2 linked regions of the Parasedimentitalea psychrophila genome follow. The main gene of each other region encodes a partner of the protein of the gene in region 2 in a complex. Links are inferred from orthologs where the notes say so. Each region holds a gene or a part of one and is shown on either strand. Other genes may lie near its edges.

Region 1 (14,302 bases), 1.2 Mb from region 2 along the record:
AGCGGAAAAACGGGTTGGACAGGTCGCTCCACGGCAGCTCCTTGCGCGCCAGCATCGCCTTTTCCGCGTTGAACGACGAATGCAGGCTTTGTTGCAGCACCCGCGGGTAAAACCGAAAAAATCCTTCGTTATAGCGAGCGGTCACCGGATCACGCGGGGTGCCCACATAGCGATGATGCACCAGCAGATGCTCAGAGCGGAAATGCGAATACAGCACCATCGCCAGCAGGATATCCCCCAGCCCACGCTCGATCCGGTTTTTCTGGTGCATCAATTCATGGCTGTAGGTGATGCCGATGGTGCCCGACAGCACGCCAACGCCAAAGAACACCCCGAATTTGCCCAGCCCTGACAGATGCTCGGCGCGGGTCACGTACCAGATCAGCCCATAAATCATCACAAATTGCAGCGGCACCCAGGCCGAGGTCAGGGCCCGGTACCAAGTCAGATCCTCGTCCGGGGTCTGCGGGTCGGCGTTTTCCCGGTTGAGCCCAAAGATGCCGTCGAGAATGGTGAACAGATACCAGGTTACCAGCGGTGCCAGCAGCAGGGTCCAGCCGCCATTGGTGGCTCCGATCAAGACCAGCGGCGGCAGCAGAAATGACATCCAGAACGGCAGTGCGCTTTGCCAGCGGGCCAGGGTATGCGAGGCAATCATCGGGCAACTCCAAGTCTGTCAGCATGAATTATGCGAATCTTACGTCGAATTTCTTAACAACCCAAGCGGTTACTGTCCTTGCCACAGATCAAAGGCCTTGCGCATCACCGTGGGCAGATCGGAGGGGCGAAAGTCATCGACAGAAACGCGGAGCTGCCCGGCCGCAGGGCTATGCTGCCTTGGCAGGTCAGTCACCATCACCTGCAAGATCAGGTGGAAATGGGTGAAACTATGGCGCACCTCAGCCCCGAGGCTCTGCCAATCGGAAGCAAACGGAGGCTCTGGCGCGGCGGTCTCGCACCATTCAGAGCCCGGCCAGCCCAGCATGCCGCCCAGTAGCCCCTTGTCGGGGCGGCGCTCCAGCAGCCAGTCCCCATTGGCGGCCCGGGCCAGATAGACAAAACCGCGTCGGGTTGGTTTTGGCTTCTTCGGGGTTTTCCGGGGCAGTGCCTGCGCGGTGCCTGCGCTGCGGGCCAGACAGGGCGCGCGCCAGGGGCAGATGCCACAGGCCGGAGATTTGGGAGAACAAATGGTGGCGCCTAGATCCATCACCGCCTGCGCATAGTCACCGGGACGGCGGTCCGGGGTCAATGCCGCGGCCAGCGTCTTTAGCTGCGGCTTGGACCCCGGCAATGGCGCATCAATATTATACAGCCGCGCCATCACCCGTTCGACATTTCCATCCAGAACGGTTTCCGGCAGGTCATAGGCGATTGAGGATATGGCGGCGGCGGTATAGGGTCCGATGCCCGGCAGCTTCAGCAACCCGTCGTAGGTCGTTGGAAACACCCCGGCCTGTTCATTGGCAATCACCCGGGCGCATTTCAGCAGGTTGCGGGCGCGGGCGTAATAGCCCAGCCCGGCCCACTCTCCCATCACCGCGCCATCTTCGGCGGCGGCCAGATCCTGAACTGTCGGCCAGCGGGCGGTAAAGCGGTGAAAATAGTCTTTGACCGCCGCCACCGTGGTTTGCTGCAACATGACCTCGGACAACCAGATGCGATAGGGGTCGGGCGCAACACCGCCCGCGCGCTCGGCCGGGCTGACCCGCCAGGGCAGCGGGCGTGCGTTCACATCATACCAGGTCAGGATCTGATCACTCAGCCCTACTGCCTCGTCGTTCTGGGCACAATCGTTCAGGTCACGCATTCTTTACCCCTTGTGCGGTGGTTTTGCTGGTTCCCGCCTCTGCGGTCTTTACAATAGGGGCAACAGTCACGCAAAACCATGGTCATGGCATATCGACGTTCCTCCACGCGCGGTTTTAAACGCACCGTTTCCCTGCTCAACGAGCAGATCCGTAAAACCGGCGAGAGCCGTGGTTTTGCGGTGTCGCGGCTATTGACCCATTGGGCCGAGATCGCAGGTGCGGATATCGCCGCCATCGCCCGGCCGGTCAATGTGGGCTATGGGCGCGGTGGCTTGGGCGCGACGCTGACGGTGCTGACCACCGGGGCGCAGGCGCCGATGCTGGAAATGCAAAAGGAACGTCTGCGCGAGAAGGTGAACGCGGTTTATGGCTACAATGCCATTTCCAAGGTGCGGATCACCCAAACCGCCCCAACCGGGTTTGCCGATGGACAGGTGCAGTTTCAATATGCCCCCGTTGAGCGGGCAAAAATCAAACCGGACCCGCTGGCGGTGGCCGAGGCGGCCAAGGCGGCGACCGGAGTTGAAAGTGATGAATTGCGCCAAGCGCTTGAGCGGCTGGGGCAAAATGTTTTGAGCAATAATAAAACCCAAGGAAAGGGGACTTAATGGCCCGTTTGATGTCTGGTGTTCTTGCTGCGGTTGCAGTGGTTGCGGGGGGCTATGCCCTAATGGGGGCAAAGTCGCCCGGTACCGTGCCCGCGCTGCCGTTTGTAGGGGCCGCCACCGCGCAAGAGGCAGCTGAGGTTGATACCTCATCCATCACCGAGATGGTCATGGGTGCCGAAGATGCGCCGGTTACGCTGATTGAATATGCGTCTTATACCTGCCCGCATTGTGCCAGTTTCCACTCCGGCGCCTATCAGCAGCTGAAGGCGGATTATATCGACACCGGAAAGGTCAAATTCATTTACCGTGAGGTCTATTTTGATCGCTATGGGCTGTGGGCCTCGATGATCGCACGCTGTGCGGGCCCCGAGAAGTTCTTTGGTATTTCTGACCTGATCTATTCCGGCCAGTCCACTTGGTCACGGGCCGGCGGCGCCTCTGAGATCGTCGATGAGCTGCGCAAAATCGGTCGTCTGGCCGGGATCGAAAACGATCAGCTTGAGGCCTGCCTGGCGGATGGTGACAAAGCGCAGTCTCTGGTCAGCTGGTACCAGGAAAACGCCGAGGCGGATGGAATTCAGTCGACCCCGTCGTTCATCCTGAATGGCACTGCCGTTGCCAACCAGGGATATGATTCCTTCAAGGCGTTGATCGACGCCGAGCTGGAAGGCTGAGTGCATTTGGCCCGGCGTTTGCGCGCCGGGCCTATGTTTTGGCCGGGCCCCTATGCCTTGGACGGTATTGGAGCTGATCTGAGCAGGATCTGGCGCAGCTCATTGTCTTGTGCAATCTGCAACCGGACCGGCAGGGTGATCACCTTGCTGCGGAAACTGTCCGGCAGCCGCACCGCGTCTTTTTCGGTGGTCACCAACTGCGCCCCCAGAACTGTGGCTTCTGCTTCCAACCGGGCCATCAAGGCCGGCGACAATGGCTGATGATCCTCCAGCGCTTCGGCGCGGCGGATGTCGGCGCCAAGCGCCTTTAGCGTCTCAAAGAATTTCTGCGGATGACCGATGCCGGCAAAGGCCAGAACCTTGCTGCCCTCCCACGGCATACCGGTTTCCAGTGGCTGCACCGCGCCGGTGAAATGCGGCAGCCCTTGCAATCTGTGCTGCCATAACGCGGCAAAGCTGGCCTGCGCCGTGTCGGCGCCAAGCGACAGTACCAGATCGGCGCGTTTCAGCCCCACATCCACGGTTTCGCGCAACGGCCCGGCGGGCAGGCAGCGGCCGTTGCCAAATCCGCGCTGGGCATCGACCACGATGATTGACAGATCCTTGGCCACTGCGGGGTTCTGAAAGCCGTCATCCAGCACAATCACCGTGGCGCCACTGGCCGCAGCGGCGCGGGCTCCGGCGGCGCGGTCGCGGGCCACCCAGACCTTGCAAAAGGCGGCCAGCAGCAGCGGCTCGTCGCCGGTGTGTTCAGCGCTGTGTTGTCTGGGATCAACCTGCACCGGCCCCCGCAGAGAGCCGCCGTAGCCGCGACTGACCACATGGGGCTGATGGCCCATATCGCGCAGCGCCTCCAGCAGCCATATCACTGTCGGTGTTTTGCCGGTGCCCCCGGCATTCAGGTTGCCGACGCAGATCACCGGAACACCGGCATCAATCGGCTCCCCCTTGGCCATCCGGCGCGCCGTGGCACGCCCATAGATCCAACCCAAAGGCGCCAACAGGGTGGCACGCAGGTCAAACGCCCGGGGGGCTTTGTTCCAGAAATCAGGGGGTCGCATGGCGAGCCTCGCGCAGGTCCAGCATGTCCTGGATCTTGTCCAGCAAAAGATCCGTCAACTCGGCGCTTTCGGTGACAACCTGCCAGCCGGCAACAGCCATTTCAGCCGCCTTGTCCGGGGCCGACAGCTGGATGATCTGCACCGCCAATTCGTCCTTTCCCTGCACCTGTTGCGCGGCGCCTGCCGTGGTCAGCCGGTCATACAGCGGCGCGTGGGGGCCAACATGCGGGCCGTGCAGGATGGCCGATCCCAGCGCTGCGGCACCCATCGGGTTGTGACCGCTTGCGCCTGCCTCCAGTGTTCCGGCCAGCAGGCTGAGAGGGGCGACGCGGAACCACAGCCCCAGGTCTTCGTCGCAGGTCAGCAAGACTTGTGTATTGTCGTCCAGATCTTCGCCCGCCTCCCAGTCTGCCCAGCGAAGCCCGGTGTCCTTTAGCGCATCACGGGCCGCGTCCAGATCGGAATACTGCTCGATTGACAGCACCAGCAGCAGGCGGTGCAACAAGCGCAGGGCATTGCGATGGGCGCCAATTATCGTGTCAATTTCACCCATGCGCGTATGGGCTGACAGCCAGACCTGACGGCTGCCCAAATTGCCCCGCATGCGGCTTAGCTCGTCCTCGTGATAGGCCGGCAGGGTCGATGACAGGCGTAATCGCGAGGTCAGCGTGATCTTTTCGGCGGCAAGGCTTGAGCGGCGCAACTGTGCAAAGGCGGCCGGGGAGGGGGTCAATATAACCGAGAACTTGTCCAGCAGCTTGCGACTTTTGTCAGGCAGCCAGCGCCGCCCTCGGGCCGGCAGCTCGTCCGCCTCGATGTCGATGAGCAGCGCATTAATACCGCGCTCGCTACAGGCCCGCATCAACACCGGCCGCAGATTGCCGCCGGTCCAAAGACAGATGTCCGGGCGCCAGTGATTGAGAAAGCTGCGCACATCCGCAGGTTGGTCGGCGGGCAGCTCTCCGATCACCGGATCATAGCCGTCGGGGGTCGGCAAAGGGGTCAGGTCGGGTTCGCAGGTCAGGATCAGAGACAGATCCGGTCGCATCATTTTCAACCGCTGCCCCAGATCGCCAAGCGCAAAAAAACGCTCGGTGCTGGTGGCATGGGCCCAGATAAGCTCGCCCTTTGGCCGCGGCGGCCAGGCGTCGACGGCGGCTGACTTGCGCCATGGTTTGGCCCGTGTAGAGGGTGAGGGGAGACCCATATAAATTTGCCTAGATGTTGCGGATCAGCGCCAACCTACGCCTTTGGCAAGGCAGGTCAAGCGCCGCCCGAGCTATGGGGTGGGGGTGGAAAGTGCGGCAATCAGGGCGCGGTGCAAGTCCACATTGGCCGCAACCACGCCGTTCAACTGTGGCTGCGGGTTGTTGAACCTCAGCGGCAGGCCCGCGCGGTCCGAGATATGGCCGCCTGCCTCGCGCAGGATCAGGTCGCCGGCCGCAATGTCCCATTCCCAGCTGGGCCGCAGGGTCAACATGGCGTCAAACCCACCATCGGCCACCTTGGCCATGCGATAGGCCAGCGAGGGCCGGTGACTTCGGTTAAAGCCGGGCGCCACCCCGTCTTGCCAATGATGCGGCTCCAGTATTGGCCGGGCCGCCAGAACCTCGGCCGAGCTCAGCTCGGTCAGGGTGGAGGTGCGGATCAGCGCGCCATTGCATCGGGCCCCCTGGCCGCTGGCCGCCGTATAGAGCAAATCCCGCTGCGGCAGGTAGATCACCGCCGCCGTCACCACGCCTTTTTCCGCCACTGCCAAGGCATGCGCCCAGGTGCGCGACCCGGCGGCAAAACTGCGGGTGCCGTCGATCGGGTCGATGATAAACACCCGGTCTCTGGACAATCGGTCTGCACTGTCCTCGGTTTCCTCAGAAAGCCAGCCATAATCGGGACGCGCCTTGGGCAGCATGTCCTCCAGCATGGCATTGACCGCCAGGTCGGCCTCGGTCACCGGGCCAGCCCCGTCGGGTTTGTCCCAGCGCTTGGCCTCGGGGCCACTGAATTGTGTTGCGATCTTGCCCGCCCGCTGTGCTGCGTCGATCAGCAGGTCCAGGTCACTTGCCGGCAAGGGTCATGCCTTCGATCAACAGCGACGGCACCACCCGCGACAGATAGCTGCGCGCGTCATTGGCCGGGATGATGCGCATCAGCATGTCGCGCAGATTGCCAGCGATGGTGCATTCATTGACCGGATAGCAGATCTCGCCGTTTTCAACCCAGAACCCCGATGCGCCGCGCGAATAATCGCCGTTGTTGGGGTTGATGGTGGAGCCGATCATCGAGGTGACCAGCAAGCCGCTGCCCATGGAGCGGATCAGCTCCTGGCGCGATTGGTCGCCGGGTGTCAGTTCAATGTTCCAGTTTGACGGTGACGGCACCGAGCCGATACCGCGCACCGCGTTGCCACTGCTTTCCAGCCCCAGCTTGCGGGCCGAGGCCAGATCCAGGGTCCAGCCGGTCAACCTGCCGTCCTCGACAATGGCGCGGCGGTGGGTGGCCAGACCTTCACCGTCAAAGGGGCGGGATCCGGCGATGCGGGGGCGGAACGGGTCTTCGATCACCGACAGGTTTGTCGGCAGCACCTGTTCGCCCATACTGTCCTTGAGCCAGGATGAGCCGCGCGCAATCATCGCTCCGTTGGCCGCAGACAGCAGGTGGCCAATCAGCGAGGACGAGATGCGTTCGTCGAACAGCACCGGATAGCTGCCGGTGTCGGGCTTGCGCGCCTGCAGCCGTTCAACGGCGCGTTGGCCGGCGGTGCGGCCGATTTCGTCAGCGGAGCGCATGTCACTGTGAAAGGTCCGCGAATCGCCGTCGTGGTCGCGTTCCATGCCGCTGCCAGTACCCGCAATGCCAACGCAGGACAGCGACCGGCTGCTGCGGCGGTAGCCGCCGGAAAATCCGTTTGATGCGGCCAGATGAACCGTGTGGGTGCCATAGCCGGCCCCTGCCGATTGCACCTGAGAGATACCCTCAATCGCCTGACAGGCGGCTTCTGCCGCCAGCGCATCCTGTTTCAGGGTCTCGGGGGCGGGCTCGGGCGCGCTATCCTCCAGCTCAAACGCCGCCATGTCCCAGCTTTTGATCAGTTGCGAAGGGTCAGCAAGGCCGGCATAGGGGTCCTCGGGGGCCTCACGCGCCATCGCCACTGCCCGTTCCGCCATCGCAATCAGCGTTTCGGGGCGCATATCAGACGACGACACCAGCGCCTGTTGGCGGCCGACAAAAACCCGCAGCCCCAGATCGGTGCCTTCCGAGCGTTCGGCATGTTCCAACGCGCCTTCGCGTACTTCGATCGAGACCGACTGGCCTTCGGCGGCCATCGCATCTGCGCCATCCGCGCCGGCCGCAATGGCTGCATCAATCAGGGCATGGCAGAGCGATTCTGGGGATTGGGTCATGGGTACCTACTGAGATGATCTGGCTGCGGGGGTCTGCAAGCGACCCTACCAGCGCGCCGGGGCCGTGCAAAGGTGACAATGGTAAAAGGGGCTGCTGTGGGCAGCCCCTCTCTGCTCCGGTGGACGATGCGCCTATTTGAGGCGCTGACCGTTGGCCGATATCTGGCCGTCCTCGGTGATTTCCAGTTTCGAGCTCAGCGTGTCGTCGCCGTCTCCTGCAACAGTGAACATCCCCATCATCATCCGCGCGCCCATGGCGTCGGACTCTTCGACCAAACCCATTTCGACCAGCCTGTCGATCAGCGCGTTGGCGCCGGTGATTTGCAGGTCTGCGCTGCCGGATGGCGCGGGCATGCCGTCATAGCTGGTCAGATCATCGTTGTTGAAGGCGAAATTACCAGTGCCGGACAGGCTGGCACCCACGGCCGAGATCAGGAATTCTTTGATGGCCAGTGTGTTCAGCTCAATAGGAAGATTGCCCTCGGCCAGTTCCTTCATTTCGGTGAAGTTCAGCAGGTCCTGCAACAGGGTTGCCTGACCGGTCAGACCTATCGCCAGGGTTGCCGGGTCACGTTGCAGCACTTCGCTTGGGTCAAACATCGACCAGATTTCATCGCCCAGATCCAGACCCTTCAGGCCGAGCGCAAGGGTGAAGTCTTGCGGCTCTCCCGATGCGGAAACCGGCATGCGGAAGTCGCCGGCCACTTGGTCAATATCAGTCTTGAGCGCCATCGACAGGCCAGCATTGATGAGCACATCCATGCCGATGTCAGATCCTTCAGCGGTGAGCTGTATGGCCTCTGCATTGGCCGCAAAGGCGCTTGTCGATGAACCGGTTGTGATGGTTTGCGAGGAGACTTGCTCGCCATCCATCACAACGGATTCTTGCGTCGTGCTGCTGCCGTAGGTCCCTGTTGCTTTGATTGACAGCCCGTCATGCAAAGCGGCGGCCAGGTTCATGATCGACATGCCTCCGGTTGGCAGTGTGATTGTTGATTTGCTGACCATCTCGCCGTAAGTGGCTGAGGTGGTGGATACCGCCCCATCCTCGTCTTTGCTGTGCATGGAATAGTCAAAACCCGAGATCACGGATTGGCCCGCAAGAGTGATAAGGTCACCCTGTGTCCATCGGCTGCTGCCCTGTGCGGCTGAACCCGTGCCGGTCAGAGACAGCTCGACGTTGCTGTTGCCGCCGCTGGCACCCAAATCCAAGTTCTGCAAAGCAAATGCAAAGCTATCCACGGCGTAGGAAAATGTGATGTCATCCGGGTTTCCCGAGGCGATCACCTCGGCATTGTCATAGGTGGAAATAATGTTGGCTGAAATCTGATCTGATTTCTTGTCGGGCCCTGTAATGACAAACTTGTAGCTGTGGGTCCCCGCCATATCCATCGAGACAGTCCCATCCGCATGGTTGGTATAGGACAATGTGGGGTACAAGATGTCGAGCGAACCTTTGCCGTCGGGGATAAGAAAGTGCAGTTTGGCATCGGTATACAGAACCTTGTTGCCATCGCGCGTGGCTGTCGCGGTCAGCTCACCGCCCACGGTCTGAGCAATGGCCTGATAGCTGGTCCAGATATCGTCAGCGGAGATGTCAGCCAGTGCAGGGGCTGCGGTCAGGGCTGCAAAGCCAACAGTGAGCAGGGCGGTGGAATTCTTGAAGCTCATAAACAGCCTTTCAAATGATTTGGTCAGAACGGGGTAGTGGCAACTAAGCCGCTATGGAGTGTGATTTCAACCAGTAGGCGTAAAAAAGGCCGCTCCCCCAAGGGGGAAACGGCTTCAACTTTTAGTTATTTCAGCGCTTATTTAATGCGCTGGCCGTTGGCCAAAATCTGACCGTCACCGGTGATTTCCAGTTTCGAATCCAGTGTGTCCTCGCCGTCACCCGGAACCGTCAACATTCCCATCATCATCCGCGCGCCCATGGCGTCGCCGTCGGACATCAGGCCCATCTGGATCAGCGTGTCGATCAGCGCATTGGCACCCACCAGTTTCAGGTCAGCGCTGCCGGCTGGGGCAGGCATGCCATCAAAACTGGCCAGATCATCGTTGTTGAAGGTGAAATCGCCGGTGCCGGTCAGCTTGGCCCCCGCCGCAGAGACCTGCAGCTGCCGGATGGTCAGCGCGGTCAGCTCACCCGGTTCCTGATCCCCCATATCGAGAGCGTCAATCGCTGCGGGGTCGAACAGATCGAACAGCAGTTTGCCCTTGCCGGCCAGGTCCAGCACAACAGTGGCGGGCTCATGCGAGAGCATTCCGGTCGGGTCAACCATACCCCACAGCATGTCCGGCACCGCAAAATCGCGCAGGGTCAGACCAAGTGCAAAATCCTGCTCGCTGTCGGACTTGGCAATTGGCATCGCCAGTTTGGCGCCATATTCGGCAATACTGAGAGAGACCGGAAACGGCAGATCGCTGCTGCTGACGTCTACCTCTGTCTGCAGCTGTTTCAGGTCATAGGACAGTTGCCCATTGCCCATCGCAATGGCAAAATTACCGCCCTGGGACGAGGTCTCCAGCCCAAAGGTTTCACTGCCATCAACCGCCGACATCGAGGCATGGCCGCCGCTATAGGAAAAGACCCCGTCAAAGGCGAAACCCGAGGCCAGCATGGCGGTAATATCGTTGAAATCCAGCCCCATCGGAATGGAGCTAGTTCCGCCAAAACTCAGCCCCTGCAGGCTGCCGGTTGCCGATCCGGCATCGCTGCCGCCGGGCTCTTTGGCGCCAAAGCTGTAGTTCAGCGCGGAGGCTGTCATGGACTGGTCATAGATGCGCAGGTCGCCAATGGTCATGCTGGTCTTGGTGACCACATCCATCAGCGAGATGGTTGCCTTGACCATGCCTGCGGGCATTTCTTCGCCATCGGCCATCACCTTGCCCAGGGCCAGCTCCACCAGCGGCGAGGAATAATCGTAGGTCATGGTCTGGGCATCGCCAGACACCAACATGGCGCTGCCGTCGTGCGAATAGATCATCTCGCCCGAGGCGTTGTCATTGTCGCCGGAAAAGTTGAATGTGATCGGGAACTCTTTGGGGAACAGCACGTCAACGGTGCCGTCGCCATTTTCGGAAAACTGAATTTCAGGAAGTCTCAAGCCGATTGTGACGTCTTCGTCGGGGATCGGCATCATCATCGACATGTCGGATACCGTGAGGGTGCCGCCAGACAGTGTCTCAGTCCCATTGACGTCATAGCCGGTGCCAGAGAGGTAGGACTTCCAGTCGTCCCAGACCTCCTGGGCGCTAAGATCGGCCAAAGCAGCCTGGCTGGAAAGCACCAATACAAACGCTGCACCATAACCGCGTGCGGGGAAAACTGACATATGACAACCTTTCTATCAAAATCTGTGGGTCCATGGTCAACAGTTAGGGTATTGCCCGTCAAGGGGCCTGATTGTCGACCATTCCCCATTAACATAGTACCATGATTTGGAATCGTGAATTGGAGATAAAATATATGGAATTCAAGGGTAAAACGGTCATTATTACCGGGGCCAGTCGGGGAATCGGGGCTGAGGCTGCACGGGTCTTTGCGGCGGCGGGTGCCAATGTGGCCTTGCTGGCAAGGAGCGCCGACAGTCTGGCGGCACTGGCCACCGAGATCGGCGAAAAAGCGCTGGCGCTGACCTGCGATGTTGCTGACTACGCTGCGGTTGAAGCGGCGGTGCAGAAAACCGTCGAACACTTTGGTGGCTTGGATGTGCTGATCAACAACGCCGGGGTGTTAAAACCCATTGGCCCCTTGGCCGAGGCGGACCCGGAGCAGTGGGGCCAGGTGATTGATATCAACATCAAGGGGGTTTTCAATGGCATGCGGGCCGCCTTGCCGGTGATGAAGGCGGCAGGGGGAGGCTCCATTCTGACCGTCAGTTCCGGCGCTGCCCATAACCCGCTTGAGGGTTGGGGGGCCTATTGCACCTCAAAGGCGGGGGCGGCGATGCTGACACGCTCGCTGGATCTGGAGGAACGCAGCAATGGTATCCGCGCCATTGGCTTGTCGCCGGGAACCGTGGCCACCCAGATGCAGCGGGATATCAAGGCCAGTGGTATCAATCCGGTGAGCGAGATGAGCTGGGAGGACCACGTGCCTGCTGAGTGGCCGGCCAAGATCCTGTTGTGGATGTGCAGCTCGGATGCGGATGAATTTATCGGCAGTGAAATCTCCCAGCGCGATGAGGAGATCCGCAAGCGGGCCGGCCTGACATGATCGAGCTGACGGTCGAGGAGTCCGGCCTGTGGATCGTGACCCTCAACCGCCCGGACAAGGCCAATGCGCTGACCTCAGCGATGCTGGAGGAGCTGGTGGATATTGCCAATCGCGCGGTCGGCGCGCGTGGGCTGATCCTGACCGGCACCGGCAAGGTGTTCAGCGCAGGCGCCGATCTGGACGAGGCGGCGGCGGGTCTCGCCACCTCGCCGCTGTGGGAGCAGTTGTCTGCGGCGATCGCGGCTCTGCCCTGCCTGACCGTCACGGCGCTGAACGGCACCCTGGCGGGCGGTGCCAATGGCATGGCGCTGGCCTGTGATCTGCGCATTGCGGTTCCCAGTGCCAGGCTGTTCTATCCGGTGATGAAGCTGGGCTATCTACCCCAGCCTTCGGACGTCAAACGGATGGCGGCGCTGGTGGGGCCGGCTCGATGCAAGCTGATCCTGGCGGCCGGCCAAAAGATATCGGCGCAGCAGGCCTATGAATTTGGCCTGCTCGATCAACTGGTAGAGCCCGCAGATCTGATGCAGGTCGCCCGTGATCTGATGGCGGATAGTCTGGCGGCCAAGCCGGAGCTGGCCCGGCGTATATTGGCGATGTGTCAGGACAGCTGATCCAAGATCTCCCGCCCGTCGTTGTCATCTGCGATGCCTGCCTTCCGTTGGGCGTAGCGCCGCGCAAAGCGCGGCGCTACGCCCAAGCCCGCCAAGGGTGTTTGGCGCAGCCAGACGCCCTGCGGGCGCGGGAGCAATGCGCGGCGGTTCTTATCGGTAATGCCGTTTGCCGGGTCGGCGAGAGCGGAACTGGCTAGAGCTGAACTGGCGCGGGTGTTTGGCGGGTGTCGGGCGGCGCTGACAATGAATTTGGCCAACCGGGGATGGCCTTGCTCAGGAATGTGCCGATTTTGTGGTGGCAAAGCGGCCAGATCGGATCGGACAAGGGTGCGCCTTGTGGGCTATAGCATCGCATAGAATGCGCCGGATCGCAGCGCTGACAAGAGGTAGGCATGGCAATGGAATATGATGCAGTGGTGATCGGAGCCGGTCCGGCAGGGCTGATGGCGGCGGATCAACTGGCGCGGGCAGGGCACAGCGTTGTGGTGGTCGAGGCCAAGCCCTCGGTGGGGCGCAAGCTGCTGATGGCGGGGAAATCCGGCTTGAACCTGACCAGGGATGAACCGTTTGACCAGTTGATCGCCAATTATGGCAAGGCGGCGGATTGGTTGGCGCCGATGGTCAGGCAGTTTGATGCGCAGGCGGTGCAGGACTGGGCGCGTGGCCTGGGCAGTGAGCTGTTCACCGGATCGACCGGCCGGGTGTTTCCCAAAGTCATGAAGGCCTCGCCGCTGCTGCGGGCCTGGTTAGCTGCGCTGGGCGACTTGGGCGTGCAGCGCCGCACCGGTTGGTCCTGGCGCGGCTGGGACGGGGCGGATCTGCTGTTTGACACCGCCGAGGGCACCCAGGTCATCCCTGCGGCGGTCACCGTGCTGGCGCTGGGCGGTGCCAGTTGGGCGCGGCTGGGCTCGGACGGGATGTGGGCGCCGGTGCTGGCGGATCAAGGGGTCGCGCTGGCCCCGTTCAAGCCGGCCAATGTCGGACTGCTGGTGGACTGGTCCGATCACATGGTCCCCCAGTTTGGCGCGCCGCTCAAGGGTATCGCCCTGCAGGCCGGTGATCTGTTTTCACGCGGCGAGGCGGTGATTTCCAAACGCGGGCTTGAGGGCGGTGGAATTTACGCGATCTGCGCGGCGGTGCGCGGCGGTGCGCCGCTGACGCTGGATCTGCTGCCGGATCTGTCTGGGGATGAGGTTACCCGCCGGTTGTCGCGCCCTCGTGGCAAGGCCAGCCTGTCCAACCATCTGCGCAAGGTGTTGAAACTGGATCCGGCGCGTATTGCGATGTTGCAGGAATTTGCCCGCCCACTGCCACCGCAACCCGCAGATCTGGCCCGGTTGATCAAGGCTCTGCCGGTGAAACACGCGGGGCTGCGGCCCATTGACGAGGCGATCTCAACCGCTGGCGGTGTCACCCGTGGCGCGCTGGACGAAGGATTGATGCTGAAGCAGAGGCCCGGGGTGTTCTGTGCCGGGGAAATGCTGGACTGGGAAGCGCCCACCGGTGGCTATCTGCTGACCGGCTGTCTGGCCACCGGGCGTTGGGCCGGCCGGGCGGCAGCGCAATACCTGAGCAAACCCCCGTCTCCAGTGTGACGACTGTTTTACCCAGCCGCCAGTGTGACGAAGTTTTGCCCGGCCGTTAGGTCGGGCGGCGCCCACCCAGCGGGTGGGCGCGACCCTCGTTTGGCTAGTCTTGCAGATGGGCAAGGGCCCGCTTGAAAGCCTCACGCTCGCGCATCTCCTTGGCATAGGCGCGCATGGTTGTGTCGCTGACCGGGAAACCGGCAACCAAGGCCCAGTTCAGGCAATGGGTGGCGGTGATGTCAGCGATGGTAAAGCTGTCGCCCTGCAGGAATGGGCCGTCGAAGCTTTTGCCCAAGCGTTCCAGATTGCGCTCAAATTCCCATTTCAGGCTGTC
Region 2 (14,332 bases):
TCATCGCAAAGCTTTGTGCCGAGTCGAAATAGGCGGTCTGCGGCAGCTCGGTGATGGTCTGTTTGCCGGCGTTGATCAGATCCGCGTCCTCATCGCCTTCAATCGGGAAGGGGCCCATGCCCAGCATGCCGTTTTCCGACTGCAGAGTGACCTCGATGCCCTCGGGGATATAGTTGGACACCAGCGTCGGAATGCCGATGCCGAGGTTTACATACCAGCCGTCCTGCAGCTCTTGGGCGGCCCGCGCCGCCATTTGGTTACGATCCCACATGTTCGCTCTCCTTATGCCGCTGGCCGGGTGGTGCGCTGTTCGATGCGCTTTTCGTGGGTGCCCTGAATGATCCGGTGCACATAGATGCCGGGCAGGTGGATGGTATCGGGGTCCAGCGAGCCGGTTGGCACGATCTCTTCCACCTCAACCACGCAGACCTTGCCGCAGGTGGCGGCCGGGGCGTTGAAGTTGCGGGCGGTCTTGCGGAACACCAGATTGCCGGTCGCGTCGGCCTTCCAGGCTTTGATGATGGCCAGATCGGCAACCATGCCTTCTTCCATGATATAGGTCTCACCGTTAAAGTCGCGGTGGTCCTTGCCCTCGGCGATCACCGTGCCAACACCGGTTTTGGTGTAGAAGCCAGGGATGCCAGCGCCGCCGGCCCGCATCCGTTCGGCCAGGGTGCCCTGCGGGTTGAATTCCAGTTCCAGCTCGCCGCTCAGGTACTGGCGCATGAATTCGGCGTTCTCACCCACGTAAGACGAGATCATCTTTTTGACCTGTTTGGTCTGCAGCAGGATGCCGATGCCAAAATCATCCACGCCGGCGTTGTTGGAGGCAAAGGTCAGATCCTTGGTGCCGGCGTCTTTGATGGCGTCCAGCAGCAATTCCGGAATGCCGCAGAGGCCAAAGCCACCTGCCGCAATGAACATGCCGTCATGAAGCAGCCCGTCGAGCGCCTCAGTGGCATTGGTGTAGATCTTTTTCATCAAAAACTCCCTGCAACGTTCCTTTTGCAAGGGTTCTGACGCTGAGGCGGGGGGCTGTCAACAATACTGAGGCTACTGAGTATTAGTACTTAGGTGGTTTATAGAAAAAAGAGCGAAGGGGCTTTCCACTCGGAAGAAAGGCACGAGGGGGCGGCCCGCCCGCCCAGTGAAAAGAGCGAGGGGCCTGCCCCTCGCGCTCCCCGGGATATTTGGGGCCAGATGAATGCGGACCTGGCGGTTTTCTCTAGTCTTTGGCAGCGGCCTTTTTTGCCGGGGCTTTTTTTGCGGGTGCTTTTTTCTTGGCGGCGGGTTTCTTTTTGGCGGCTGGCTTTTTCTTGGGGGCGGCTTTTTTCTTTGTTGGCTTCTTGCCAGACTTTTCAGTGATCAGCTGCACGGCCATGTCCATGGTGACATCCTTGACCTCGACATCTTTGGGGAGGGTGGCGTTGACCTTTTCCCATTTGATGTAAGGGCCATATTTACCGTCCATGATAACGACGGCGCCGCCGCCGTCTGGATGATCGCCAAGTTCCTTTAGCGCCTTGGCAGCGGCCCGACCACCGCGGCCCGGATTGGCGCGTTTTTCGGCCAGCATTTCCATCGCGTGGTTCATGCCAACCTCAAAAACGTCCAGGGTATTCTTAAGGTTCACGTAGACCGGTTTTTCCTCATCTGGCAGTTGATGCATGATGTAGGGGCCGAAGCGACCCAGGTTAGAGGCAACGGCGCCGCCTTCAGGGTGCTGGCCAATTTCGCGTGGCAGGGTCAGCAGGGTGACAGCCTGTTCCAGGGTGACCTCATTTGGCCCCCAGCCGGGCAGGTAGTCTTTGTTCTGTTTCGGCAGCGAGGAGCGTGGCGGCTTCTTGACTTCTGGTGTCGGTTCACCGCGCTGGACGTAGGGTCCGAAACGGCCGGATTTCAGATGGATTTCGTCGCCGTCATCCTCACCCAATACACGTTCATAGCCTTCGGCGCCTTCGCCGGAGATCGGTCGGGTATAGTTGCATTCGGGATAGTTGCCGCAGCCGACGAAGCCGCCGGTGCGCGAGGATTTCAGGTGCAATTGGCCCAGTCCGCACTTGGGGCAGGCACGCGGATCAGTGCCATCTTCGCGCGGCGGGTATAATTGCGGTGCCAATGCATCGTCGAGCACGTCGAGCACTTCGGAGATGCGCAGGTCCGAGGTTTCGGAAATTGCCGCCGAGAAGTCACGCCAGAAGCTGGCCAGCAGTGCCTTGTAGTCGCCATTGCCGGCGCTGACCTCATCGAGCTGGTTTTCCAGATCGGCGGTAAAGTTGTAGCCGACGTAGTTGCGGAAGAAATTGAGCAGGAAGATGGTGACGATGCGGCCCTTGTCTTCGGGGTGCAGCCGGTTCTGTTCTTTGCGAACGTATTCGCGGTCCTGGATGGTGGTGATCACACTGGCATAGGTCGAGGGGCGGCCGATGCCCAGCTCTTCCATCTTTTTGACCAGTGTCGCCTCGGTATAGCGGGGTGGCGGTGCGGTGTGGTGTTGCAGCGCCAGCACCGATTCATTCTGCGACAGCAGCGCCGCGCCATTGCTGCGCAGATCGCCGCTTTGGGTTGTCGCGGCGCCATCCTTGGCCGCCTTGTTGAACTGAGGCGTCAGCGCGGTATCGGCAAATTTCGCCGTCTCGCCCATCATGATCTGCGGCAGGCGCTTGTCGTCGTCATCCTGGACCACATCATCGCGGCCTTCTTCATAGACCCGCATGAAACCGTCGAACAGCACCACCTGACCGGTGGCGCGCAGCACCACCTGGCGATCATTGGAGCCGACATCGACAGTGGTGCGCTCCAGTCTGGCGCTGGCCATCTGGCAGGCCAGGGTGCGTTTCCAGATCAGGTCATAGAGCTTGCGCTGGTCGGGCTCGGTGACTTTGAGGCTGGCGGCATCGCGGCCCATTTCGGTGGGGCGGATACACTCGTGGGCTTCCTGGGCGTTCTTGGCCTTGTTCTTGTAGACCCGCGGGCTGTCGGGCACATAAGAACTGCCATAGCGTTTGTCGATTTCCGCCCGCGCTTCGGTCACCGCCTCGGGGGCCATGTCGATGCCGTCGGTCCGCATATAGGTAATGTACCCGGCCTCATAGAGACGCTGGGCGGTGCTCATGGTTTGCTTGGCGCCCATGCCGAATTTACGGCTGGCTTCCTGTTGCAGGGTCGAGGTCATGAAAGGCGCCGAGGGGTTGCGCGCGGCTGGCTTGGCCTCAACCGACTGGACCATCAGGTCGCGACTGGCGACGGCCTGCACTGCCAGTTCGGCGGCGGTAGAATTGGCGAGGCTGAATTTGTCCAGCTTGTCGCCGCCCAGAACCGTCAGGCGGGTCTCGAACTCCTGGCCACGCGGGGTGGTCAGAAGGGCGCGCACCGACCAGTATTCCTGCGGATTAAACGCCTCAATTTCCATCTCGCGCTCAACAATCAGGCGTAGACATACCGATTGCACCCGGCCAGCCGATTTGGCGCCGGGCAGCTTGCGCCACAGCACTGGCGACAGGTTGAAGCCGACCAGATAGTCCAGCGCCCGCCGCGCCAGATAGGCCTCGACCAGCGGCATGTCGACCTGACGCGGATTGGCCATCGCCTCGAGCACGGCGTCCTTGGTGATGGCATTAAACGTGACCCGGCTGACCGGGGTGTCCTTCTTGATCGAACGCCGTTTGGTCAGCGCCTCTTGCAGGTGCCAGCTGATCGCCTCTCCCTCGCGGTCGGGGTCAGTCGCGAGGATCAGTGCGTTGTCTTCTTTCAGGGCGTCGGCAATGGCCTTCATATGTTTGCGGCTGTCGGCCCCGACCTCCCATGTCATTTCGAAATCATTGTCGGTATCGACCGAACCATTCTTAGGCGGAAGGTCGCGCACGTGGCCATAAGATGCCAAAACGGTGTAGTTTGAGCCGAGATATTTATTGATCGTTTTTGCTTTGGCAGGGGATTCTACAACAACTACGGGCATTTAAGCTTAACCTTATGGGGCGGACACGGCACGTTCTATGGCCGGGGAGGATGTGGGGCGCAAGAGGGGATTGTCAATCCGCGAGTTTGGGCGCCGGTTTGACGGCAGTTTTGACGACCAGAAACGGCGGCTGAGCCGCTTTGCGGCGGCTGACTGTTGCCGGGCCAGGGGATGTTAGCGACCGGGGCCACGGGACAACATGCCGCCGGGTTGGCGAATGATCTCGCCCTCCAGTTCCAGCTCGGTCAGGGCGGGGGAGACATCGCGGGTTGCGGCGCAGAGGTCGCGAATCAACTGATCCTCGGCGGTGGGAGAGGGGCCAAGGCGCGACAGGATTTCCTGGTGCAGGGCGGCTGTTTCACGCAGGCTGCGCCGTTGTGGCGGCGGCGGTGGCTCGTCCAGTTGCAGCTGCTGTTGTGCGGGGGGGGATGAGCCTAGGCCTGTGGGCAGCGCCGCGATGACATCCTCGGCGTTGCGCACCAGCTGCGCGCCGTCCCGGATCAGCATGTTGCAGCCACTGGCGCGGGCGTCAAACGGGTGGCCGGGGACAGCCAGAACCTCGCGGCCCTGATCCAATGCGTCGCGGGCGGTGATCAGGCTGCCGGACTTGGCCGCCGCCTCGACCACAACCACGGCACTGGCCAGCCCCGAGATGATGCGGTTGCGGCGGGGGAAATGGCGGCCCTGCGGCGCCAGGCCCATGGGCTGTTCCGAGAGCAACAGGCCCTGTTGGACAATGTCGCTGGCCAGGCTGGTGTTTTCCGCCGGATAAATCACATCCACCCCGCCGGCCATCACGGCGATGGTGCCGCTTTTTAGGGCTGCGAGATGGGCGGCTGTATCGACGCCGCGGGCCAGGCCTGAAACCACAATATATCCCTGCGCGCCAAGCTCACGGGCCAGGGCGCGTGCCATGCGGATGCCAAGAGACGAGGCATTCCGGGCCCCAACCAAGGCAATAATGGGGTGCTGCAATAGGCTGAGATCACCGCGTGTCCACAACAGCGGCGGCGCATCTTTCAGGGCTGCCAGTTGCGACGGGTAGGCGACGTCGCCAAGGCACAAAAGCCGCGCTTTAGCGGCTTTTGCGGCCTTGATTTCGGCGTCAACCACAGGGGCGGGGCATATTTTATACCCTTTTACTCCTGCGTTGCGTGCCACTTTAGGCAACGCGGCCAGCGCATTCTGCGCTGAACCATACTCGGCGATCAGGCGGTGAAAGGTCACCGAACCAACCCTGCGAGAACGCAACAGACGAAGCCAGGAATAACGAATATCTTCCGTGGTGGGTGGGAGTGGGGGGTGAGTGGAAGAAGTGTATTCTTCGGTCATCCGTCGCTCCGCCTGCTTGCTGAACTATGTCTAACGCGAAGGCGGTTAACAGATGGTGAACAGGGTCCAATTTTCAGAAAATTTGCTAAAAACCATTCAAATATATAATAATAAAGAGAATTTCGCTGTCACGGTGTAAGCAGGGTGCAAACCGACGGCGCCGTGACAGCATTTTTTGCGCAGGTTTTCCGGTTTCTGCGCCGGGAGATGCGCTAGGCGGCGGCGCCGCCAACGGTCAGCCCGTTCATCAATACGGTTGGCTGGCCAACGCCGACGGGCACCCATTGCCCGGCCTTGCCGCAATTGCCCATGCCGGGGTCCAGTGACATGTCGTTGCCGAGGGCGCGAATCTGGTGCAGCGCGGTGGCGCCGTCGCCAATCAGGGTGGCGCCTTTCACAGGTGCCCCCACCTTGCCGTTCACCACCCGGTAGGCCTCGGTGCAGGAGAACACGAACTTGCCATTGGTAATGTCGACCTGACCGCCGCCAAAACCAACCGCCCAGATTCCATCCTTGATATCCGCCACCAGATCCGCCGGATCGGCCTCGCCACCCATCATATATGTATTGGTCATCCGCGGCATTGGCGCATGGGCATAGCTCTGGCGGCGTCCGTTGCCGGTTGGGGTCACCCCCATGAGGCGGGCGTTTTGGCGGTCCTGCATATAGCCGACCAGAATACCGTCTTCGATTAGCGTGGTGGCCTGCGACGGGGTGCCCTCGTCGTCGATGGTGGTCGAGCCGCGACGATCGGGCAGGGTGCCGTCATCCAGCACGGTGACGCCCTTGGCGGCGATACGCTGGCCCATCAGGCCAGCAAAGGCAGAGCTGCCCTTGCGGTTAAAGTCGCCCTCCAGACCATGACCAATGGCTTCGTGCAGCAAAATGCCCGGCCAGCCAGGCCCCAGTGCCACTTCCATCACCCCGGCAGGGGCGGGCACTGCCTCCAGATTGACCAGGGCGATCCGCAGCGCCTCGCGTGCCTTGGCCTGCCAGTCCACAGGATTGACCAACCCGTCCAGACCGACCCGTCCGCCGCCCCCCGCCGAGCCGCTTTCGCGGCGGCCGTTTTGTTCCACGATGACCGAGACATTCAGCCGGGTCATCGGCCGCACATCGCGCACCAGAACCCCGTCGGCCCGCAAAATCTCCACTTCTTGCAGCGAGGCCGCCAAAACAGCCGAGACCTGCACCACCCTTTGATCCAGATCACGTGAAAAGGCGTCGATGTCGCGCAGGGTTTCGATCTTGACGGCAAAGGGCATCGCACCGATCGGGTCCTCGTCGGTATAGAGCTTGCGGTTGGTGGCGCTGGGCGCATCCGCCAGAGTGCCGCCGCCATCGCCCACCGCCAGACGCGCGGTCTCCGCTGCCCGCTTGAGCGCGGCGATGGAAACATCGGTTGAATGGGCATAACCGGCGACCTCGCCGTTGATGGCGCGCAGTCCAAAGCCTTCGGAGGCATCATAGCTGGCGCTGCGCAGGCGGCCATCATCAAAGACCAGGGTTTCGGACTTGCGGCGCTCGGCGAATATCTCGCCATCATCAGCCCCGGCGAGAGCAGATTTCAGCACGTTCAATGCCTCATCCGCCGGCAGGGCGGTTTCAAAAGGTCGAAAAGGCGCGTTTTCCATGGTGTGGACCTCATTTTTTTTGATCTAAATCAAGAAAGCGCCCATTTGACGCAAGCATAACTCTTTATCTGTCGCGTGGAATATGATTTCTACCGTCAACAAAGACAACGGGGCCGATGCGTTTTCTGGAATCAAAGATTCCTGATTGAATGTGGCGGCGCGAGGAACAACGCGATCAAACGATCAGGACAAAATATGAAGAACGCTTTTAAGCTTTCGGGCCTTCTTGTGGGCCTGTCGAGCCTGCCCGCCATGGCTCAGAATGGTCTGGAGACCATTGGCAAACCGATTCCAAGGGGCCTTGATTTTCAGCCGGCCGCCACCGAACTGGCGCGGGGCATGCAGTCGCTGGACTGGATGATTCTAATCGTCATCACCGCAGTCACCCTGTTTGTTGCCGCGCTGATGCTCTATGTGATCCTGCGCTTTAACCGCCGTGCCAACCCGACACCCTCCACCTTTACCCATCACACCCCGGTCGAGATCGCCTGGACGCTGGTGCCGATTGTGATTCTGGTGTTCATCGGCTCGTTCTCATTGCCGCAGCTGTTCAACCAGCAGGAAATCCCCAAGGCGGACATCACCATCAAGGTGACTGGCTACCAGTGGTATTGGGGCTATGAGTATGTCGATCACGATTTTGCGTTTGATAGCTACATGCTTGGTCACCCTGCGACCATCGAGCCAGATCTACGGGCCGCAGATGCGGATGTGACGGCCTTTGTGCTGACCGATGCGATGCGCGCCAAGTTGACAGATGCGGGATATAACGAGGACGAATTTTTGCTGGCGACCGACACCGCCGTCGTCGTTCCGGTTGGTAAAACCGTTGTGATGCAGGTGACCGGTGCCGACGTGATCCACTCCTGGGCGATGCCTGCCTTTGCGGTCAAGCAAGATGGCGTTCCCGGCCGTCTGGCTGAACTGTGGTTCAGCGCCGACGTGGAAGGCGTGTATTTTGGCCAGTGTTCCGAGCTCTGCGGCAAGGATCACGCCTATATGCCAATCACTGTCAAAGTGGTTTCCGTAGCCGCCTATGACGCTTGGATCGCAGCCAACAAAGACGCCGATGATTACGTTGAAGTCGAAAGATTTCTGACGAACTAAGATTGGCGGGTGCTGAGATGGCATCCTACTCGTTACCAAAACAAGGCGCGATGTAATCCGCGCCTTGCCTGATTTCTAAACTGCCCTAGGCTACGTGTATGAAGCGCAGCCAGAAAACAAATGGACCAAACATGAGCGACGCAAGCATTCAGGCCAGCATCCTCCGCGAGGATGAGGCCAGCTTTGGTGATTATTTTGCCCTGCTGAAACCGCGGGTGATGTCGCTTGTGGTGTTTACCGCGCTGGTTGGCCTGCTGGCAGCTCCGGTCACGGTTCACCCGGTCATCGGCTTTTGCGCCATCCTGTTCATCGCCATTGGCGGCGGCGCGTCTGGCGCGCTGAACATGTGGTGGGATGCCGATATCGACAAAGTGATGAAGCGCACCAAGGGCCGTCCGATTCCCGCTGGCAAGGTTGAGGCCGGCGAGGCGCTGAGCCTGGGTCTGGCGCTGTCGGGCCTGTCGGTGATCATGCTGGCGCTGGCCACCAATCTGCTGGCCGGTGCGTTTCTGGCCTTTACCATCTTCTTCTACGTTGTCGTCTACACCATGTGGCTGAAGCGACTGACGCCGCAGAACATCGTTATTGGCGGCGCCGCCGGGGCCTTTCCGCCGGTGATCGGCTGGATCGCAGCAACCGGAACCATGTCGATCGAGCCCTGGCTGATGTTTGCCCTGACCTTCATTTGGACGCCGCCGCACTTCTGGGCGCTGGCGCTGTTCATGCGCAATGACTACGACGATGCCGGGGTGCCGATGCTGACGGTAACCCACGGTCGTCGCACCACCCGCGTGCATATTCTGGTCTATACCATTCTGCTGGCGCTGCTGGCCGTTGGCACGGCCTTCTCGGGGGTTGGCGGACCGATCTATCTGGCGGTATCGCTGGTGCTGAACGCCTTGTTCCTGCACGGCGCCTGGAAGATCTGTCGCCGCGACGAGGATGATTCTGAGCGCGACAACTTCAAGGTTGAGCGGAGCTTCTTCAAGCTGTCGCTGCTCTATCTCTTCCTGCATTTCGGGGCCATTCTGACCGAGGCCCTGCTGAAACCTTTTGGACTGGGAGGCTGGTGATATGAGCTTTAAGCCGCAACATGAACTGCACCGACGTCGTTTGGGCCGCAATATGGGCGTCGGCCTGTCGCTGGCCGCCTTTGTGGTGCTGGTGCTGGCCCTGACCATCGTCAAGGTGACATCAGATGACTTCAAGTTCCCGCAGGCCCGCGCGGCAGAGCAGAACTGATGGCGCTGGACGCTCCTCAGAAAACGGCGGCCCAGCTGGTGGGCGTTGTCGTGGTGATGGGCGCGTTGGCCTGGGCCTCGGTGCCGTTCTATGACTGGTTCTGCCGGGTCACCGGATTTGGCGGCGTCACCGGCATTGCCCTGACCGATTCCGACACGGTGCTGGATCAAACCATCACCATCCGCTTTGATGCCTCCAAAGAGCGTGACATGCCGTGGGAGTTCAAACCGGTGGTGCGCGAAATGGAGCTGAAGATCGGTGAGACCGGACTGGCCTTTTACGAGGCCTACAATCCAACCAACCGGCCGGTGGCCGGCGCCGCCGCCTATAATGTCACGCCCTATTCGGCGGGTGGCTTTTTTGAGAAAATTCAGTGTTTCTGCTTTGAGGAGCAGATTCTGGAACCAGGTGAGCGGGTTCAGATGCCCGTGACCTTTTATGTCGACCCGGAAATCGTAGACGACCGGGACGGCAAATACGTGCATACGATAACGCTGTCGTACACATTTTACGAAGTAGATCTGCCCGAGGGTTATGCCGCCCTTGAGCCCGGTGAAAACACCGGGGCAGAAACCAACATGAACTAGCCGGCAGGTGAGGGACACTTAAATGGCGCACGCTAAAAATCACGATTATCATATTCTTCCACCGTCAATTCTGCCATTCTTGGGCGCGTTGTTTGGCTTTGTCATGCTGTTCGGTGCCGTGCTCTGGATGCACGGCATTACGGCATGGATGTTCTGGGGCGGCCTGCTTGGTGTGCTCTACACCATGTTTGCCTGGTGGTCCGAAGTGACCGTTGAAAGCAACATCGGCGATCACACCACCGTGGTGCGAATCGGCCTTCGCTATGGCTTCATCCTGTTTGTGATGTCCGAAGTGATGTTCTTCTTTGCCTGGTTCTGGTCGTTCTTCAAACACGCGATCTATCCAATGCAGGACTATATCGGCACCGAATATATCCAGCCGGCCATCCATATCGTTGACCCGCTGCACCTGCCGCTGATCAACACGCTGATCCTGCTGCTGTCGGGCTGTGCCGTCACCTGGGCGCACCATGCGCTGGTGCATGACAATGACCGCAAGTCGCTGGTTCAGGGTCTGGCCATCGGTATTGCCTTTGGCATCGCCTTCACCGGCCTGCAGGGCTACGAGTACTATCAGCTGCTGGCCCATGATGGCTGGGAGTTTGGTGGCGATATCTTCTACTCGAACTTCTTCATGGCCACTGGCTTTCACGGTTTCCACGTGCTGCTGGGGACCATCTTTCTGGCGGTCTGTCTGATCCGCGCCATGAAGGGCGCCTTTACCCCCGAACAGCACGTCGGCTTTGAAACCGCTGCCTGGTACTGGCACTTTGTGGATGTTGTTTGGCTGTTCCTGTTCTTTGCCGTGTACCTCTGGGGCACTGCCGGAATGTAAGGGATACATGTTTGCGGTTGAAAAACCGCAGACACAGCGTATCAAGCACAGCGCGCGGGGGATGCTCCGCGCGCTTTTGCGTTGACGGGAGGCTGTGATGCGGCGGCTGATTTTCTTACTGGTGGTTGGCCTGGCCGGGCTTGTTGTCTTGCTGAGCCTGGGGGCGTGGCAGGTGCAGCGCATGGCCTGGAAGCAGCAGATCCTGGACATCATTGACGCCCGTGTTGTCGCCGAACCCGTCGCACTGCCGTTAAATCCGGATCCTCTGGCAGATAAATACCGGCCCGTCCGTCTGCTGGGCGAGATGGCGGCGGGCGAGCTGCTTGTGCTGATCTCAACCCGCGAACTGGGGCCGGGCTTTCGGGTCATTGTGCCCTTCGTCACCGAAGATGGCCGCCGGATACTGGTGGACCGCGGCTTTATTCGGGCCGCTGCGAAGAAGTCAACGCGCAACACCGGCAAGGCCGAGCTGATCGGCAATCTGCACTGGCCCGATGAGACCGACAGCTACACCCCAGCCGCCGACACAGCCAATAACATCTGGTATGCGCGGGATGTGGTGGCAATGGCTGCTGCACTGGACAGCCTGCCAATCCTGGTGGTGCTGAATGGCCATCCGATTAATGGCAGTTCTGTCCTGCCGATGCCAATCAACTCTGCCTCAATCCCCAATGACCACTTGCAATATGCGATCACCTGGTTTTCGCTGGCCCTGATCTGGGCCGCGATGACTGCCTACTTCCTATGGCGCCCGCGCGCCAAAACTGAAAGCTGAAGCGATGAAATACATCTCCACCCGTGGGCAGGCGCCCGAGCTGAGTTTTGAAGAGGCGATGCTGACCGGGCTGGCTCGTGATGGCGGACTGTACGTGCCTGCCGAGATCCCTCAGATGAGCCACGATGACATCGCGGCGCTGTCGGGGTTGAGCTATGAAGAGACCACCTTTCGGGTGATGCGGCCATTCCTGGGGGATTGTTTCACCGACGACGAATTCCGCGACATCATCGCCAAGGCCTATGCCGGTTTCGACCATGCCGCCCAGGCGCCGCTGAAGCAATTGGCGCCAAACCATTTCCTGCTGGAGCTGTTCCACGGCCCGACGCTGGCGTTCAAGGATTTTGCCATGCAGCTGATCGGTCAGCTGTTCCAAAGCGCGCTGGCCAGGCGGGGTGAGCGGGTGACCATTGTTGGTGCCACCTCAGGCGATACCGGCTCTGCCGCAATTGAGGCCTTCAAGGGCCTGAGCAATGTCGATGTGTTCATCCTGTACCCGCATGGCCGGGTCTCCGAGGTGCAGCGCCGCCAGATGAGCACGCCTGCGGAGGCCAACGTCCATGCGCTGGCGCTGGACGGGGATTTTGACGAGTGCCAGGCGCGGGTCAAAGACATGTTCAACGATTTCGATTTCCGTGACGGGGTGAAACTGGCCGGGGTCAACTCGATCAACATCGCCCGCGTTTTGGCGCAGGTGGTTTATTACTTCTCGTCCGCCGTGTCGCTGGGCGCGCCGCATCGCAAGATCAGCTTTACCGTTCCCACCGGGAACTTCGGCGACATCTTTGCCGGTTATATTGCCAAGCAAATGGGGCTGCCGATTGATCAGCTGGTGGTGGCCACCAACCAGAATGACATCCTGCACCGCTGTCTGGACGGGCAGGGGTACTACAAGGGTGAAACCATCCCGTCGATCTCGCCCTCGATGGATATTCAGGTCTCGTCGAATTTTGAGCGCGCCTTGTATTTTGCCTACGGGCGCGACAGCGGCGCGGTGGCGCAGTTGATGGACGAGTTGGCCTCTGGTGGCTTTGATGTCTCGCAGGGCGCCCTTCAGGCGCTGAGCGAAACATATGACTCGGGCCGCTGTTCCGAGGCCGAAACCCTGGCCACCATCAAGGCTCAGCTGGCGGCCAGTGGCGATCTGTTGTGCCCGCATGGGGCCATTGGGGTCAAGGTGGCCGGCGAACACCGCAATCCGGCCGTGCCAATGGTGACGCTGGCCACCGCGCATCCGGCCAAGTTTCCGGCTGCGGTGAAAGATGCCTGTGGCATTCATCCGCCTCTTCCCACACAGATGTCGGATCTGTATGACAGATCTGAGCGGGTGACCCGGATCGCCAACGACCTAACGACTCTCGAAGAGCACATCAGAAAGCACATCTCCAAGTGACTGTTCAACAAGACCAGCTGTCTAACGGCTTTCGTATCGTTTCTGAAAACATGCCGGGGCTGCAATCCGCCTCCATTGGCATCTGGGTAACTGCGGGCGGTCGTCATGAGCGGCTTGAGCAAAATGGCATCGCCCATTTTCTGGAGCACATGGCGTTCAAGGGCACTGCCACCCGGTCGGCGCTGCAAATTGCCGAGGCGATCGAGGATGTTGGCGGCTATATCAACGCCTATACCAGCCGCGAGGTCACCGCCTATTACGCGCGGGTGCTGCAGGACGATGTGGCGCTGGCACTGGATGTGATTGGCGATATCGTGCTGAACCCGGTGTTTGATCCCAAAGAGATCGAGATCGAGCGCGGGGTGATCCTGCAGGAAATCGGTCAGTCTCTGGACACGCCGGATGATGTGATTTTTGACTGGTTGCAGGAAGAAAGCTATCACAACCAGCCACTGGGCCGCACCATTCTGGGCCCGGCTGAGCGGGTCAGTGCCTTCAACCGCGATGATCTGGCTGGTTTTGTTCGCGAACATTACGGCCCCGGCCAGATGATTCTGTCGGCGGCGGGAGCGGTGGATCATGATGCTCTGGTCAAAACCGCGGAAAAGCTGTTTGGCCATATGCAACCCCGCGAGAGCCAGCTGGTGGAACCGGCCCGCTTTACCGGTGGTGAGGCGCGGCATGAGAAATCGCTGGAGCAGGCCCATTTTGCGCTGGCGTTTGAAAGCCCCGGCTACCGCGATGACGCGATCTATACCGCGCAGATCTATTCCAGCGCTTTGGGCGGCGGCATGTCCAGCCGGTTGTTCCAGGAGGTGCGCGAGAAACGTGGGCTGTGCTATTCGATCTTTGCCCAGACCGGCGCCTATGCCGATACCGGCTCGGTGACCATCTATGCAGGCACCTCGGCCTCGCAACTGGGCGAGCTGGCCGAGATCACCATCGACGAAATGAAGCGCGCCGCCGAAGATATGGGCCCGGAAGAAGTAGCGCGGGCGCGGGCGCAGATGAAGGCGGGGATGCTGATGGGGCTGGAAAGCCCGTCGAACCGCGCCGAACGGCTGGCCCGGCTGGTGCAGATCTGGGACAAGGTGCCGCCACTGTCGGATACGGTGGCGCGCATTGATGCGGTCACCACTGGCGATGTGCGCGAATTTGCCGAGACAATGGCGACCCAGGCCCCGGCGGCTTTGGCCCTGTACGGGCCAGTGTCAGAGGCCCCCAGCCTGGCCCGGTTGCAGGAGAGGCGCACCGCTTGATGCTGCTGTCCAAACGGAAAGTTCGGGTTGAGACCGAGCGGCTGACCCTGCGGCCGCCGGTCCATTCCGACTTTCATGCCTGGGCCCGTTTGCGGCAGGACAGCCAGTCCTATCTGATGCCATGGGAGCCCAACTGGGCGGAGGATCATCTGAGCCGGAAATCCTTTACCAACCGGGTCTACTGGGCCCAGCGGGCGATCAGCGGCGGCA

Evidence for each region.
Region 1: the proteins of tldD (region 2) and QPJ95_RS08685 are in contact, whole or in part, in a solved structure (PDB 5NJ9), measured with the Escherichia coli proteins. The link is inferred for Parasedimentitalea psychrophila from one-to-one orthologs.

What each region holds. Positions count from the first base shown.
Region 1 is NZ_CP127247.1:1,792,253-1,806,554, forward strand. Bases 5,380-8,335 are described here. They hold QPJ95_RS08685 (TldD/PmbA family protein), read right to left. Parts: upstream 7,553-8,335; coding sequence 6,206-7,552; downstream 5,380-6,205. Other genes in these bases: QPJ95_RS08680 (inositol monophosphatase family protein), read right to left, coding at 5,431-6,219; QPJ95_RS08690 (DUF2125 domain-containing protein), read right to left, coding at 7,685-8,335. Outside these bases: QPJ95_RS08650 (alkane 1-monooxygenase), read right to left, coding at 1-658; mutY (A/G-specific adenine glycosylase), read right to left, coding at 728-1,807; QPJ95_RS08660 (DUF721 domain-containing protein), read left to right, coding at 1,892-2,416; QPJ95_RS08665 (DsbA family protein), read left to right, coding at 2,416-3,090; lpxK (tetraacyldisaccharide 4'-kinase), read right to left, coding at 3,141-4,151; QPJ95_RS08675 (3-deoxy-D-manno-octulosonic acid transferase), read right to left, coding at 4,138-5,358; more of QPJ95_RS08690, read right to left, coding at 8,336-9,223; QPJ95_RS08695 (DUF2125 domain-containing protein), read right to left, coding at 9,361-10,884; QPJ95_RS08700 (SDR family oxidoreductase), read left to right, coding at 11,019-11,768; QPJ95_RS08705 (enoyl-CoA hydratase/isomerase family protein), read left to right, coding at 11,765-12,382; QPJ95_RS08710 (hypothetical protein), read right to left, coding at 12,370-12,639; QPJ95_RS08715 (TIGR03862 family flavoprotein), read left to right, coding at 12,775-13,977; QPJ95_RS08720 (glutathione S-transferase family protein), read right to left, coding at 14,072-14,302.
Region 2 is NZ_CP127247.1:597,776-612,107, reverse strand. The notes cover bases 4,714-7,699. They hold tldD (metalloprotease TldD), read right to left. Parts: upstream 6,925-7,699; coding sequence 5,503-6,924; downstream 4,714-5,502. Other genes in these bases: coxB (cytochrome c oxidase subunit II), read left to right, coding at 7,120-7,699; dprA (DNA-processing protein DprA), read right to left, coding at 4,714-5,290. Also shown: QPJ95_RS03005 (3-oxoacid CoA-transferase subunit B), read right to left, coding at 1-271; QPJ95_RS03000 (CoA transferase subunit A), read right to left, coding at 283-981; topA (type I DNA topoisomerase), read right to left, coding at 1,226-3,958; more of dprA, read right to left, coding at 4,133-4,713; more of coxB, read left to right, coding at 7,700-8,031; cyoE (heme o synthase), read left to right, coding at 8,163-9,104; QPJ95_RS02970 (cytochrome C oxidase assembly protein), read left to right, coding at 9,106-9,273; QPJ95_RS02965 (cytochrome c oxidase assembly protein), read left to right, coding at 9,273-9,860; QPJ95_RS02960 (cytochrome c oxidase subunit 3), read left to right, coding at 9,883-10,695; QPJ95_RS02955 (SURF1 family protein), read left to right, coding at 10,793-11,470; thrC (threonine synthase), read left to right, coding at 11,475-12,863; QPJ95_RS02945 (M16 family metallopeptidase), read left to right, coding at 12,860-14,122; QPJ95_RS02940 (GNAT family N-acetyltransferase), read left to right, coding at 14,122-14,332. UniProt on the Escherichia coli protein: Metalloprotease involved in CcdA degradation. Suppresses the inhibitory activity of the carbon storage regulator (CsrA).